One region of the Bacillus sp. V33-4 genome, then DNA from elsewhere that is predicted to be linked to it. Evidence: a T-box and tRNA genes for the amino acid it is inferred to sense, from the RefSeq annotation. Region 1 holds a T-box; the other holds one or more tRNA genes.
What was found. The T-box of region 1 lies ahead of pheS (phenylalanine--tRNA ligase subunit alpha). A T-box ahead of a tRNA ligase gene usually reads a tRNA of that ligase, here a tRNA-Phe.

Region 2: it has a tRNA-Phe gene. The T-box ahead of pheS (phenylalanine--tRNA ligase subunit alpha) is inferred to sense a tRNA for this amino acid. The anticodon was not compared.

The regions. Positions count from the first base shown of each region.
Region 1 is NZ_PGVC01000047.1:46,583-53,837, forward strand. Features, by position in the region: gene CVD23_RS17115 (dUTP diphosphatase) at 1-166, shown strand, start outside; gene CVD23_RS17120 (M42 family metallopeptidase) at 240-1,325, shown strand; gene sspI (small acid-soluble spore protein SspI) at 1,490-1,696, opposite strand; gene CVD23_RS17130 (TrmH family RNA methyltransferase) at 1,854-2,609, shown strand; T-box leader at 2,677-2,917, shown strand; gene pheS (phenylalanine--tRNA ligase subunit alpha) at 2,968-4,005, shown strand; gene pheT (phenylalanine--tRNA ligase subunit beta) at 4,020-6,434, shown strand; gene rnhC (ribonuclease HIII) at 6,518-7,255, opposite strand, start outside.
Region 2 is NZ_PGVC01000012.1:651-7,905, reverse strand. Features, by position in the region: gene glgA (glycogen synthase GlgA) at 1-234, opposite strand, end outside; gene CVD23_RS04795 (sugar phosphate nucleotidyltransferase) at 231-1,259, opposite strand; gene CVD23_RS04790 (glucose-1-phosphate adenylyltransferase) at 1,328-2,473, opposite strand; gene glgB (1,4-alpha-glucan branching protein GlgB) at 2,415-4,361, opposite strand; tRNA gene CVD23_RS04780 (tRNA-Glu) at 4,913-4,984, opposite strand; tRNA gene CVD23_RS04775 (tRNA-Ser) at 4,993-5,083, opposite strand; tRNA gene CVD23_RS04770 (tRNA-Asn) at 5,091-5,165, opposite strand; tRNA gene CVD23_RS04765 (tRNA-Ile) at 5,256-5,332, opposite strand; tRNA gene CVD23_RS04760 (tRNA-Gly) at 5,336-5,409, opposite strand; tRNA gene CVD23_RS04755 (tRNA-Phe) at 5,456-5,528, opposite strand; tRNA gene CVD23_RS04750 (tRNA-Asp) at 5,676-5,751, opposite strand; tRNA gene CVD23_RS04745 (tRNA-Met) at 5,755-5,828, opposite strand; tRNA gene CVD23_RS04740 (tRNA-Ser) at 6,280-6,372, opposite strand; tRNA gene CVD23_RS04735 (tRNA-Ile) at 6,389-6,465, opposite strand; tRNA gene CVD23_RS04730 (tRNA-Met) at 6,630-6,706, opposite strand; tRNA gene CVD23_RS04725 (tRNA-Ala) at 6,730-6,805, opposite strand; tRNA gene CVD23_RS04720 (tRNA-Pro) at 6,820-6,896, opposite strand; tRNA gene CVD23_RS04715 (tRNA-Arg) at 6,907-6,983, opposite strand; tRNA gene CVD23_RS04710 (tRNA-Leu) at 7,020-7,108, opposite strand; tRNA gene CVD23_RS04705 (tRNA-Gly) at 7,121-7,192, opposite strand; tRNA gene CVD23_RS04700 (tRNA-Leu) at 7,200-7,255, opposite strand, start outside.

The DNA.
Region 1 (7,255 bases):
AAATGCCCTTCATTTTCAAAAAAACCGCAGCTTACAAGATTATCAGCAGTTGCTCGAAAACTATCTCCAGTTGGCCGGACTGCTCGGTTTTTCAGGGGACGAGATTGAAGGGGCGTACTTCGCAAAAAATGAAGTAAACTATGAGAGGCAGCGGCAAGGTTATTAACGGAATTTTTGTATAATTAAAACAGGTTCAAGTATAATGAAGTTGGAAACTACATATTAAGGGAGTCGATATGATGGCTAATTTGGATGAAACTTTGACGATGTTAAAAGATTTAACCGATGCAAGAGGCATTCCCGGAAACGAACGAGAAGTTCGCGAAGTAATGAAAAAATACATAGCTCCGTTTGCTGATGAATTAACAAGTGATGGATTGGGCAGCTTAATTGCCAAGAAAGTCGGCCAGGAAGGCGGGCCGAAAATTATGGTTGCCGGTCACCTTGATGAAGTTGGTTTTATGATTACAAGTATTGATGACAAAGGGTTCTTGAGGTTTCAGACTGTCGGGGGCTGGTGGTCACAGGTTATGCTGGCCCAGCGTGTCACGATCGTGACAAGTAAAGGCGATGTTACCGGTATCATCGGCTCTAAACCACCTCATATTCTAACTGCAGAAGCAAGGAAGAAACCGGTCGAAATTAAAGACATGTTTATTGATATCGGAGCATCAAGCCGTGATGAAGCTTTGGAATGGGGAGTCAAGCCTGGTGATATGGCTGTCCCGTACTTTGAATTCACTGTCATGAAGAATGAAAAAATGCTTTTGGCGAAAGCCTGGGATAACCGGATCGGCTGTGCGATAGCAATCGATGTTTTAAGGCAATTACAGGGGCAGCAACATCCGAACGTTGTCTATGGCGTCGGAACCGTTCAAGAGGAAGTTGGCTTGCGCGGTGCCCGTACTTCTGCCCAAACGATTGAACCGGATGTTGGCTTTGCAGTCGATGTCGGTATCGCCGGGGACACTCCGGGAGTTTCTGAGAAAGAAGCACTCAGCAAAATGGGGAAAGGCCCGCAAATTATCTTGTATGATGCCTCAATGGTTTCCCACAAAGGATTGCGCGACCTTGTGACCGACACAGCTGACGAACTGAATATTCCATACCAATTTGATGCCATTTCAGGCGGCGGTACAGATTCAGGTGCCATTCATGTCAGCCATAATGGAGTACCATCTCTGGCAATCACGATTGCAACACGTTATATTCACTCGCATGCGGCAGTGCTCCACCGCGATGATTACGAAAACGCCGTCAGACTGATAGTCGAAGTGATCAAAAGGCTGGACAAAGATACAGTAGATAAAATTACATTTGCATAGAACTATCATTACCCCGGCTTAAATGAGCCGGGGATTTTTCAATAGAGAATAATGACTTATTTTCGATAATAAGATTTGGTTTGAAGAGTGAATAAAAAGTTCTCAGGGTCAGAGGCTTATATAAGTAAAACAGCCTTGCCATTTCACGAGGCTGTTTTGTCATATTATTTTAAGCCGCTTTCAAGTGCCTGGAGCATTTCGCGTTTATCTTGATCAGAAGAATGATTCCAGATGACCTCAAAGAGGACGCCGAGGCCGGGGAGCATCTTTTCTTCCCCGCTTTCAATCGCATCAATGATTGTATCCTCCAGTTCTTCCTGGGAATTACCGGTTACATTGTGAATAACCGCATGGCGTATATTTATATCCACATTAACACTCCTTTCAAATTGTATCGTTATTATCTTTTCAACTTTAGGATTTATTATGTACAAGAGATAAGCTATAATTAGGGAATTGACCCGGAGTTACCGCTGACAAGCGGACTCGAAGCGAGCTTTATTTAACAGGGGCGGAGGTGAGAGCGTCTTGAAACACATTCACTCTTTAAGTAATCCACAAGTGAAGCAGTGGAAAAAGCTGCTGACGAAAAAAGAACGTGATAAAACAAGAACTTTCCTTGTAGAAGGCTTCCACCTTGTGGAAGAGGCATTGGCATCAGATGGCCGGGTGCTCGAGCTGATTGTCAGTGAAGATACCGATATTCCGACCCGATGGAATTACGGTGAAACACCGATTACAACCGTCACTGCTGAAATTATTAAGGCCATTTCCGATACAGAGGCTCCACAAGGAGTTCTGGCGGTTTGCCAGCAGGAACAAGCAGTACAGCCTGATTTCAACGGCAGGACATTCCTGCTAATCGATGCCGTCCAGGATCCCGGGAATTTGGGCACGATGATCAGGACAGCCGATGCTGCCGGGTTGGATGTGGTTGTCGTTGGGGATGGAAGTGTTGATATGTATAATCCAAAGGTGCTGCGCTCCGCACAGGGCAGCCATTTTCACCTGCCGGTTATCAGGGCCAGCCTGTTTGAGTGGCTGGACAAATTGCAGGGTCAGAACATACCGGTTTACGGTACAGCGCTGGAAAACGGTGTGAATTTCTCCGAGGTGACTCCTCGTGAATCGTTTGCGTTGTTGGTAGGAAATGAAGGAAGCGGCGTCAATCGTGATCTTCTTGAGAAAACGACGAAAAATTTATTTATTCCGATCCATGGGAAAAGTGAATCATTAAACGTCGCAGTTGCAGCAGGAATTCTTCTATACTATTTGAAAAAGTAAACTTTTTATGAAAACCGTTTGAAACGGGGAGAATAATATATTATAATAAACAGCAAAATTGTAAAAATGAAAAACGATGATGGAGAAAAGTAGCTTGCATAAACCATTTAGGAAGAAAATGCCGCAGACTGGAAGCATTTTTATGGACATGTAAGTGAAGTTCACCTCCGAAGTTGGCACCGGGACCAGTCGCCCGATTGTAAAGGTGCATCGGCGCGAGCCGTTATTCCAATGAAGTGAATGTGCACGTTTTTTTCGCATGCATGTTAACAAGGGTGGTACCGCGAATTCAAAACCTCGTCCCTTTTCAGGGATTGAGGTTTTTTATTTTTCCATGAAACGAATAGGAGGAAACGACATGCAAGAGCGTTTACAACAACTGCAAGCAGAAGCTTTGCACAAAGTGGACAATGCATCAGGTTTGAAAGAACTGAACGACATCCGTGTTGCTTATTTGGGCAAGAAAGGCCCGATCACCGAAGTGTTGAAAGGAATGGGGAAATTATCGGCAGAAGAACGACCGAAAATGGGGGCACTTGCAAACGAAGTGCGTGATGCGATTACAGCTGCGATTGAATCAAAACAACAACTGTTGGAAGAAGCAGCTGTTGTTGAGCAGCTTGCTTCAGAAACGATCGATGTGACATTGCCAGGCCGCCCCGTCAAGGTAGGCAACCACCATCCGTTGACAAGGATCATTGAGGAAATTGAGGATTTGTTTATGGGGATGGGTTATGCAGTCGCTGAAGGCCCGGAAGTCGAGCAGGATTATTACAACTTTGAAGCTTTAAACTTTCCTAAAGGACATCCGGCAAGGGATATGCAGGATTCCTACTATATTTCGGATGATATTTTGCTTCGTACTCACACATCGGGTGTACAAGCAAGGACGATGGAAAAAAATCACGGGAAAGGCCCGGTTAAAATTATCTGTCCCGGAAAAGTATACCGGCGTGATAATGATGATGCCACCCATTCTCATCAATTTATGCAAATTGAAGGACTTGTCGTTGATGAAAACATTCGCTTGAGTGACCTGAAAGGGACACTGGATCTATTTGCGAAGAAAATGTTTGGCGAAGACCGCGAAATTCGGTTGCGCCCGAGCTTTTTCCCGTTTACAGAACCATCCGTCGAAATGGATATATCCTGCAAATTTTGCGGAGGCACAGGCTGCGGTGTTTGTAAAGATACAGGCTGGATCGAAATTCTCGGTGCCGGAATGGTTCACCCAAATGTTCTCGAAATGGCCGGCTACGATTCAAAGAAATATACGGGCTTTGCATTTGGATTGGGGATTGAGAGAATTGCGATGCTAAAATATGGCGTTGACGATATCCGCCATTTCTATACAAATGACAACCGTTTCTTAAAACAATTTTCTGTGCATGAATAAAGGAGGATTCCGAAATGTTCGTTTCTTATAGATGGCTCCAGGATTACGTTGATCTATCAGGCGTAAGCCCGGTTGAACTGGCCGAAAAAATTACTAAAAGCGGGATTGAGGTTGAAGGCGTTACCATTTTAAACGAAGGAATACGTGACGTTGTCATCGGGCATGTGCTCGAATGCGAACAGCATCCGAATGCCGATAAGCTGAACAAATGTTTAGTAGATATCGGAGAAGAGGAGCCCGTGCAAATTATTTGCGGTGCCGCTAATGTTGGTAAAGGGCAGAAGGTTGCGGTAGCTAAAGTAGGCGCCGTCCTGCCTGGGAATTTTAAAATCAAAAAGGCGAAGCTGCGCGGAGAAGAATCAAACGGGATGATTTGTTCCCTCCAGGAGCTTGGCATTGAAAGCAAGCTTGTTGCCAAGGAATATTCCGAAGGGATTTTTGTATTCCCGGAGGATACAGAAGTTGGTGCAGATGCAATTGCCGAGTTAGGCAGGGATGATCATGTCTTGGAGCTTGGCTTAACACCAAACCGTTCCGATTGCTTAAGCATGCTTGGTGTTGCCTATGAAGTGGCAGCCATCCTTGGCAGGGGAGTAAACCTTCCTGTGACAGCAGTATCGGAGGTTGCCGAAAAAGCGGCTGATTATATAAAAATAACCGTTGAAGCAATAGAGGACAATCCTTTGTACGTTGCGAAGGTCATCAAGGCTGTAAAGATCGGGCCAGCTCCACTCTGGATGCAGGGCAGGCTGATGGCCGCCGGTATTCGCCCGCATAACAATGTCGTTGATATCACGAACTATATTTTGCTAGAGTATGGCCAGCCGCTTCATGCTTTCGATTATGACCGGTTCGGATCAAAAGAAATTGTCGTACGGCGTGCCAAAAACGGTGAAATCATTGAAACGCTCGATGATGTGAAGCGTGAATTAACGGAAGACCATCTTGTGATCACAAATGGCACGGAGCCGGTCGCAATTGCCGGGGTCATGGGTGGAGCAAATTCCGAGGTTGGTCGCGATACGACAACTGTGTTATTGGAGTCAGCGTATTTTGCTGGACGAACGGTACGAAAAGCTTCCAAGGATCACGGATTGCGCAGTGAGGCGAGCGCCCGGTTTGAAAAGGGTGTTGATCCAAACAGGGTTCGTGCGGCGGCCGAACGGGCAGCAGCTCTGCTTGCAGAATATGCCGGCGGCGAAGTGCTCGAAGGGTCTGCAGAGGTAGATGAGCTTGATATTGAGCCTGCTGTTATTTCAATAAGCCTAGAGAAGATCAACCGCGTGCTTGGCACAGATTTGACAGTTAACAAAGTTAAAGATATTTTCGAACGACTGCAATTTGGAGTCAGTGTGGATAATGATCTGTTCACAGTAACGGTTCCGACGAGGCGCGGGGATATTACAATCGAAGAAGATTTAATCGAAGAGGCCGGACGATTATTCGGTTATGATAATCTTCCGACAACTTTGCCGGTCGTCGCTTCCACACCGGGAGCTCTAACGGATTATCAAAAGAAACGACGTGCTGTCCGCCGTTATTTAGAGGGTGCCGGCTTGTTCCAGGCAGTTACGTATTCGCTAACAAGTGCTGAAAAGGCAGAACAGTACGCCCTTGAAAAGCGCGAACCGATTCGGCTGGCAATGCCGATGAGTGAGGAGCGAAGCATTCTGCGGTTAAGCATAGTTCCCCAGCTGCTTGAAGTATTAAAACATAATGTTGCCCGCCAGCTTGACAGTGTGGCTGTTTATGAAACAGGATCTGTCTTTCTTGCCAGAGCAGGGCAAGAGCTCCCGGAAGAGCGTGAGCACCTCGCTGCCGCGATTACGGGTTTATGGCAATCTCATCCTTGGCAGGGCGAAAAGAAGCCAGTCGATTTCTATGTTATAAAAGGAATTTTAGAGGGGCTTTTTGCAAGGCTGAGCCTTGAGAATCAGGTCGAATTTCGCCAGGCTTCGCTATATGGCCTCCATCCGGGGCGCACGGCAGAAGTTTATTTATCAGGTGAAAAAGTCGGCTTCATCGGCCAGGTTCACCCCGCCGTGCAAAAGGCGATGGATTTGAAGGAAACATATGTATGCGAACTTTCACTAAACACAATTTTGGAAGCAGAAGTTGCTCCTTTACAATATGAGGCCATTCCCCGCTTCCCGTCAATTACCAGAGACATTGCCCTTGTCGTTGATACAGAAAAAACGGCAGGCGAGCTCGGAGCGATTATTAAGGAAGCAGGCGGCAAGCTGCTGAAAGAGGTTCACGTCTTTGACCTGTATGAAGGAGAACGGATGGAAGCGGGCAAGAAGTCGCTCGCCTTTTCCTTAAAATATTTCGATCCGGAGCGGACTTTAGCAGACGAAGATGTCGCAAAAACCCATGATAAAGTCCTCGCAGCCGTAAAAGAGAAAGCAGGAGCAACGCTTAGAGGATAATAGCATTAAACAGTGGAGAATGCTTTTTAATGAAGCTAAAAAAACACAAGCGAAACGCCATTCACCGGCTTCGCTTGTGTTTTTTAATTCTGTTTTCTAATTCTGATCGCTTTTTCCGTGTTGGCAAAGTGCATCTTGGCGAATTGCGGGAGAGATTCGATTCCCTTTTCATTGATCAGCCGTGCGCCAGCCTGGTCAACAAGTGCGCCAGCCCCTTTTGGGAGCGTAAATCCGGCCGCGTCGCTTAATTCCTCAAAGCAGCGGACAAATGCATAACGGGCAATAATTGACGCTACCGCAACTGAAAGGTGGATTCCCTCAGCCTTTGTGCTAAAAAAGACGCGTTCCTTTTGGACCTTTTGCTGTCCTTTTAAGTGTTGATAATAGACCTTTTCCTCGGCAAACTGGTCAATTAAAATGGCTTCGGGCTGCTCTGGTGCGATTTTTTCCAAAAGCTGGCCGATTGCCTGATTATGTAGCAGCGCTTTGATTTTTCCCTGTGACATGCCTGATTGCTGATACTTGTTATATTTGTCATTTTTCAACACTAATAGCCTGTAAGGGATTAGTTTAATCAGTTCTTTGGCGATCATGGAAATTTTCGCGTCGTTTAAATTTTTTGAATCGCGGACGCCAAGGTCTTTTAAAGCCGGCATATCTTCCTTTCTCACATAAGCAGCGACAACGGTAATCGGCCCAAAATAATCTCCGGTACCGACTTCATCTGATCCAATCACGGATAGATTGGCAAAGTTCGCAGGCAAGTGGCTTCCCGCCGCTTTTACCGTTTTCTGCTCTTTCTTTGGAGCTGCTTCGCCCCA
Region 2 (7,255 bases), on a different contig from region 1:
TACAAGCTCTTCAATCCCGCAATACTGGTTGCGCCAGCCGACCTGTACATTGAGTTCACAAATCTTTTTTAAACGCTTCCGGTACTCTTCCGGGAGGCTCCCGTATTTTGGCATGATGACACGGATATCCGTTCCGAGTTTTTTCAATTCTCTTGGCAATGATCCTGCAACATCCGCCAACCCGCCGGATTTAATGAACGGCATACACTCCGATACAGCAAATAGTAGCTTCACGAATTCATCAACGCTCCCTGTACGGTTCCTTTTCGAATCACATACGGATGGCGGCTGGAAGCCTTCATAACAGTATTCGGCTCTATCTTTACATCCTTATCCAAAATAACTGAATCTAGCACACAGTTTTCGGCAATTTGGCATTTTTGCATAATGATACTGTTTCGAATCACCGAGTTTTTGCCGATCTTTACTCCCCTTGAAATAATGCTGTTTTCCACATACCCATCAAGGATACAGCCGTTCGCAATCATCGCATTTTTGACTCTCGCTCCTGCTAAATAGCGGGTTGGCGGTTCATCTTTTACTTTTGTATAAATTGGCTGATCCTTCAAAAATAGCTGCTGCCAAATCGTTGGTTGAAGAATGCTCATGCTCGCATTGAAATAAGTGTTAATTGAGTCGATCATAAAGGTGAATCCGGTATAATTATAGGTGCAGAGCCTATATGAATGGCCAATATCGGCCACAACATCCCGCATGCAGGTATAGCCCGTATTTTCTCTTGTCTCAATTAATTCAATCAACAGGGATTTTTTCACCAGATACATTTCTAGCGATTTTCCCTTCTGGCGAATCTCTGTAATATCACATCCGGATGCAAGATGCCAATCAAGGACTGGCCTGAAATCCATATTTAACACGGTGTAACAGTTCGCAATCACGGCATAATCCTGTGTACTTCGGTAAAAATAATCGAGGTTTGCCGCAAAGTGGGTAAACGATCCAATTCCCTGCTGCGGCCCATCTAAATTTGGCGATGGAAAAAAGAACAGTCCATCCCGCTTTCGATTGAGGTCCCAGTTTCGCCCGGAACCTAAATGGTCCATTAAGGAGCGGTATTGGAATTTTGGAAAAATCGCAACGCTCTCAATTTCTGAATTCACCATATTTGATAATACAAAGTCAATTAGTCGATATCGCCCGGCGATCGGAACTGCTGCAAGAGAACGATGAATAATCAATTCTTCTAAATCTTCATGATAGGTCGTTGCATCAATAACACCCAGTAGTCGCTTTTTCAACTTTTGTCCCTCCCGATTTATTATTTGTCAGCGTTTCAGACTAATGTTTACTGTTTGTCTGGATAACATTATGAGAAAATACCTTTCAGCAGTTCATCGGTCACGAGTACCACTTCTTCCGATTCATCGACAGGGCGGATCACCGTGCCGTCAGGAACACGGATATTGGAAGGAACGATCGCTTTTTCGATATAAGTGTTTTTTCCGATGACAGCATCCGGCATCACGACCGTTTCTTTGACAACCGCCCCTTTTTCAACGGTAACACCCTGGAATAAAACAGATTTTCTAATATCCCCTTCAATGGTGCAGCCTTCGTTGACGAGCGATTCAGTAATATCCGCTTCCGCTGAAATATATTGTGGAGGATGGTTCGGGTTGATTGAGTAGATTCGCCACGAATAATCAAACAGGTTAAGTTGACATTCTTCATCCAGCATATCCATGTTTGCTTCCCAGAGGCTTTTTACTGTCCCAACATCTTTCCAGTAACCTTTAAATGGATAGGCATACATTTTCTTTTTCTCATCAAGAAGGAGTGGAATGACATCCTTGCCAAAATCATGTGAGGATTCCGGGTTACGGTCATCCATTTCCAAATACTCTTTTAAAACGCTCCAGTTGAAAATATAAATTCCCATTGAGGCAAGATTGCTTTTTGGCATTTGCGGTTTTTCGTCAAATTGGGTTATTTTCATGTCGTCGCTCGTATTCATAATCCCGAATCGACTCGCTTCAGCCCAGGGAACTTCGATGACGGAAATGGTCACATCTGCCCCTTTTTCAACGTGGTATTGCAGCATTTGTTCGTAATCCATTTTATAAATGTGATCTCCGGAGAGGATTAGTACATATTCAGGGTCGTACTGAACTAAATAATTTAAATTTTGGTAAATGGCACTCGCTGTTCCTGTATACCATTTCACTTCAGAGGACTCGCTATATGGGGGTAAAACTGTGACCCCTCCATCTTTTCGGTCCAGGTCCCAGGCACTGCCGATGCCAATATAGGAGTTTAAAACAAGAGGTTGATATTGAGTGAGGACACCGACAGTATCAATCCCGGAATTTGTGCAGTTGCTCAACGTAAAATCAATGATTCTATATTTGCCGCCAAATGGAACGGCCGGCTTCGCCAGGCTCTTCGTCAATGTACTAAGCCTGCTTCCCTTTCCTCCTGCTAGTAGCATTGCGACGCACTTTTTCTTCACCATTGCTGTTCATCTCCTTCCGCTTTTTCACAGGTCTTAATATGGTTAACCCAAATGGCGATACCGTTAATTTCACAGAATAAGGCCTTCCGTGAAAGCTGCTTTCTTCCGCTTTTACAACCCGCTTGTTCACAAAACCTGCCCCGCCAAATGCGAGCTGGTCACTGTTAAATATTTCGCGGTACTGTCCTGCCGCAGGAACACCAATTTTATAATCCAGATATGTTTTTTCTGTAAAATTACCAATGATGATAAAAAACTCGCCCTCTTTTGCCCCCTTACGCATAAAAGAAAAGATTGACTGCTGCCCATTATCCACGTCAATCCATTCAAAACCTTCACCCAGGTGATCGAGTTCGTACAATGGTTTGGAACGCTTATAAAGCTTAAGTAATTCTTTAACATAGTCATTTAATTTTTTGTGCATGTCATACTCAAGCAAATGCCAATCAAGCTGTTCTCTAAACTTCCATTCTGCAAACTGACCAAGCTCGGTGCCCATAAACAGCAGTTTTTTCCCTGGGTGGGCAAACATAAATCCAAGCAAAAGACGCAGTTGCGCAAATTTTTGCCAATAATCTCCCGGCATTTTATCCAGCAGCGATTTCTTGCCATGCACCACTTCATCGTGGGAGAATGGCAAAACAAAATTTTCATTAAATGCATATAACAGTGAAAATGTTACTTTGCTGTGGTGTTTTGCTCTTTGAGAGGAGGGAGCTTCCATATAGGTCAAAATGTCATTCATCCAACCCATATTCCACTTATAATTGAAGCCCAGCCCGCCATAATGCACAGGGCTGGTCACCTGTGGCCAGTCCGTTGAATCCTCTGCGATCATCAACATGTTCTCGTCTTGCTCAAAGATAGCCTTATTCAATTTTTTTAAAAATTCGAGCCCGTATGGATTGGAATGGCAGCCATCTGAATTAGGCCAATAGATGATGTTCGCCACTGCATCAACACGAAACCCGTCCACATGGAAATATTCCATCCAAAACAATGCATTGGAGATCAAAAAACTTTGTACTTCCGGCTTTCCGAGATCAAAATTGGCCGTTCCCCATTCATGATTTTCCCGGTCATGGCTATTTTGGTACTCAAACAAATAGCTCCCATCAAAGCGAAACAGTCCATGATCATCCTTGCAAAAATGCCCGGGAACCCAGTCAAGTATTACACCTATCCCATTTTGATGGCACTGATCAATGAAAAACATCAGGTCTTGCGGTGTGCCGTAACGGCTTGTAACGGAATAATAGCCAGTACCCTGATAGCCCCATGAGTCGTCGAACGGATGCTCAACTAATGGCAACAGCTCAATCTGCGTAAAACCATGCTCCAGGACATACGGAATTAGTTGCTCAGCCAACTCCCTGTAAGTAAGAAAACTTCCATCCTCTTTCCTTTTCCAGGAGCCTGCATGCACTTCGTATATCGCTGCCGGCTCAGCATAGATCGGCTTTTTCTCTTTGCGAGTTCGCCAATTATGGTCGTTCCATTGGTAACCGTTAAGAGAATATACAATTGAGGCAGTTCGTGGGCGAAGCTCGGAATAATAGCCGAATGGGTCTGATTTTAGCAGCCGTTCACCGTTATGATTGATAATTTCATACTTATATAGGGCACCCTCCAGATTTCTATCGACCATCAGCATCCAAACACCTTCATTATTCACTCTATGAAAGGTATACCCTTCTCCATTCCAATTGTTGAAATCACCGACTAGTCTGACAATGGCAGCAGATGGAGCCCATACACAAAATCGGGTAAACTGCCTCTCATTTTCCTCAAATAGATGGGCACCAAATAAACGGTAGCTTTCATAAAACGTACCTTCATGAAACAAATGCAGCTGATAATCCGTAGGCAATAATGAATTCAAAACAATCCTTCTCCCCGCTCCAAAAATATTTCATGACTTTTATCTATTATTCGATTTGAGTTTCGAATATCCTTGTAAAAGTTTTTTTAATTTTATGACAATAAACACTGTTTTTCGATAAAATTTGAATAGAAATATGTAAATAACTGGGGTTTCGACAATATTATCAGCAAGCAGTTACGAAAAAGCAGTTTAGTAATATAGGATTTTATTAGTCGTTGTTTTAATAGGACAGACAGGAGTCTCGTTGTTATAGTCTTCTCGTTCATTCGATGACTCCAGCCCATGATCTTATTTCGTCAGACAAATGTAAAAAAGCCCGGCACCATTATTGATGCCGAGCTTTGTATAATAGAAACACAAATGGATTAGAAATGAGAGGATACATGGGAATAACCAATCTGCTTGACAGGCCCGATATCATTTAAGCGGAAATTCAGGGAATTAAGCCAAAGCCATTTTACTGTTAGCAACTAGAACCAGGATTGAATTCAATTTACATGGCAAACCCAAATCAAAAAAGCTGCTGACACATTGTCAACAGCTTTTTTGATAGATGACCCCTACGGGATTCGAACCCGTGTTACCGCCGTGAAAGGGCGGTGTCTTAACCGCTTGACCAAGGGGCCGTTTATTATGGCGGAGAAGGAGGGATTTGAACCCTCGCGCCGCTTACGCGACCTACACCCTTAGCAGGGGCGCCTCTTCAGCCTCTTGAGTACTTCCCCATATAGATGGCTCCGCAGGCAGGATTCGAACCTGCGACCGTTCGGTTAACAGCCGAATGCTCTACCACTGAGCTACTGCGGAATATTAAGATACTGCGGATTATTAAGATATTTTTTATCGCTAGTCTAGAAGAACAACCAAGCTATTCTCCCGAGCTGAATTTTATACGAATGGTGGGCCTAAATGGACTCGAACCATCGACCTCACGCTTATCAGGCGTGCGCTCTAACCAGCTGAGCTATAGGCCCATTTGGAGCGGGTGATGGGAATCGAACCCACGATATCAGCTTGGAAGGCTGAAGTTTTACCATTAAACTACACCCGCATCATATTTATAGAAGTTTTCTATACATATCCACAGACAATAAAGGTGGCTCAGGACGGAATCGAACCGCCGACACAAGGATTTTCAGTCCTTTGCTCTACCGACTGAGCTACTGAGCCATAATTCAAATATTCCCTAAACTTTAATTCAGTAAGTCCTTTGCTCAAAAGATCTCACGATCTTTCTCGCAGATTGCCGCAGAAGCTTTTCATCGATGTGAGCAATCTGCTCTACCGACTGAGCTACTGAGCCAATTAAAAAAAAAATGGCGGTCCCGACCGGGATCGAACCGGCGATCTCCTGCGTGACAGGCAGGCATGTTAACCGCTACACCACGGGACCAGATTGCGGGGGCAGGATTTGAACCTGCGACCTTCGGGTTATGAGCCCGACGAGCTACCGGACTGCTCCACCCCGCGACAATAGAAATTATAAAGTTTTCCCTATGCACTTTGATAGCATTAGGACTGTCCCGATCTCAGGATGCTAAACCAAGCTGCAGCTCGATCGGTACAACTCGCAGTTTATTCTGTGAAGTAACGCTCGTTGCTCCACCCCGCGACAATAGAAATTATTAAGTTTTCCCTATGCACTTTGATTGCATTAGGACTGTCCCGATCTCAGGATGCTAAACCAAGCTGTGGCTCGATCGGTACAACTCGCAGTTTATTCTGTGAAGTAACGCTCGTTGCTCCACCCCGCGACAATAGAAATTATTAAGTTTTCCCTATGCACTTTGATAGCATTAGGACTGTCCCGATCTCAGGATGCTAAACCAAGCTGCGGCTCGATCGGTACAACTCGCAGTTTATTCTGTGAAGTAACGCTCGTTGCTCCACCCCGCGACAATAGAAATTATTAAATAAAATATGGAGGAGGAAGAGGGATTCGAACCCCCGCGCGGTATGACCCGCCTGTCGGTTTTCAAGACCGATCCCTTCAGCCAGACTTGGGTATTCCTCCGAATAATAAGTATTAATGGTGGACCTTGTAGGACTCGAACCTACGACCGGACGGTTATGAGCCGTCTGCTCTAACCAGCTGAGCTAAAGGTCCATGTTGAGTATTTTAATAAAGATTGTAGTCAAAAACCGTCTGTCCCCATCTCAGTATGTTCATTCAAGCAGCGGCTCGATGGGTACAAATCGCAGCTTGATTCATGGATGCTTTGCTCGTTGCTCTAACCAGCTGAGCTAAAGGTCCATAATCATTTATTTATTTGGTAGCGGCGGAGGGGATCGAACCCCCGACCTCACGGGTATGAACCGTACGCTCTAGCCAGCTGAGCTACACCGCCAAATTTAAAACAATAATAATCAATGGTGGAGCCTAGCGGGATCGAACCGCTGACCTCCTGCGTGCAAAGCAGGCGCTCTCCCAGCTGAGCTAAGGCCCCATACGCGTTTTTACTGGTCGGGAAGACAGGATTCGAACCTGCGACCCCTTGGTCCCAAACCAAGTGCTCTACCAAGCTGAGCTACTTCCCGAGATATAATATGGCGCGCCCGACAGGAGTCGAACCCATAACCTTCTGATCCGTAGTCAGACGCTCTATCCAATTGAGCTACGGGCGCATATATTGAAAGTTATTTTGCTATCGCAAAAAACTTTGGTGCCGAGGACCGGAATCGAACCGGTACGGTAGTCACCTACCGCAGGATTTTAAGTCCTGTGCGTCTGCCAGTTCCGCCACCCCGGCTAATTTAATAAGAGCGGAAGACGGGATTCGAACCCGCGACCCCAACCTTGGCAAGGTTGTATTCTACCACTGAACTACTTCCGCAATAAAATGGTGCGGGTGAAGGGAGTCGAACCCCCACGCCTTGCGGCGCCAGATCCTAAGTCT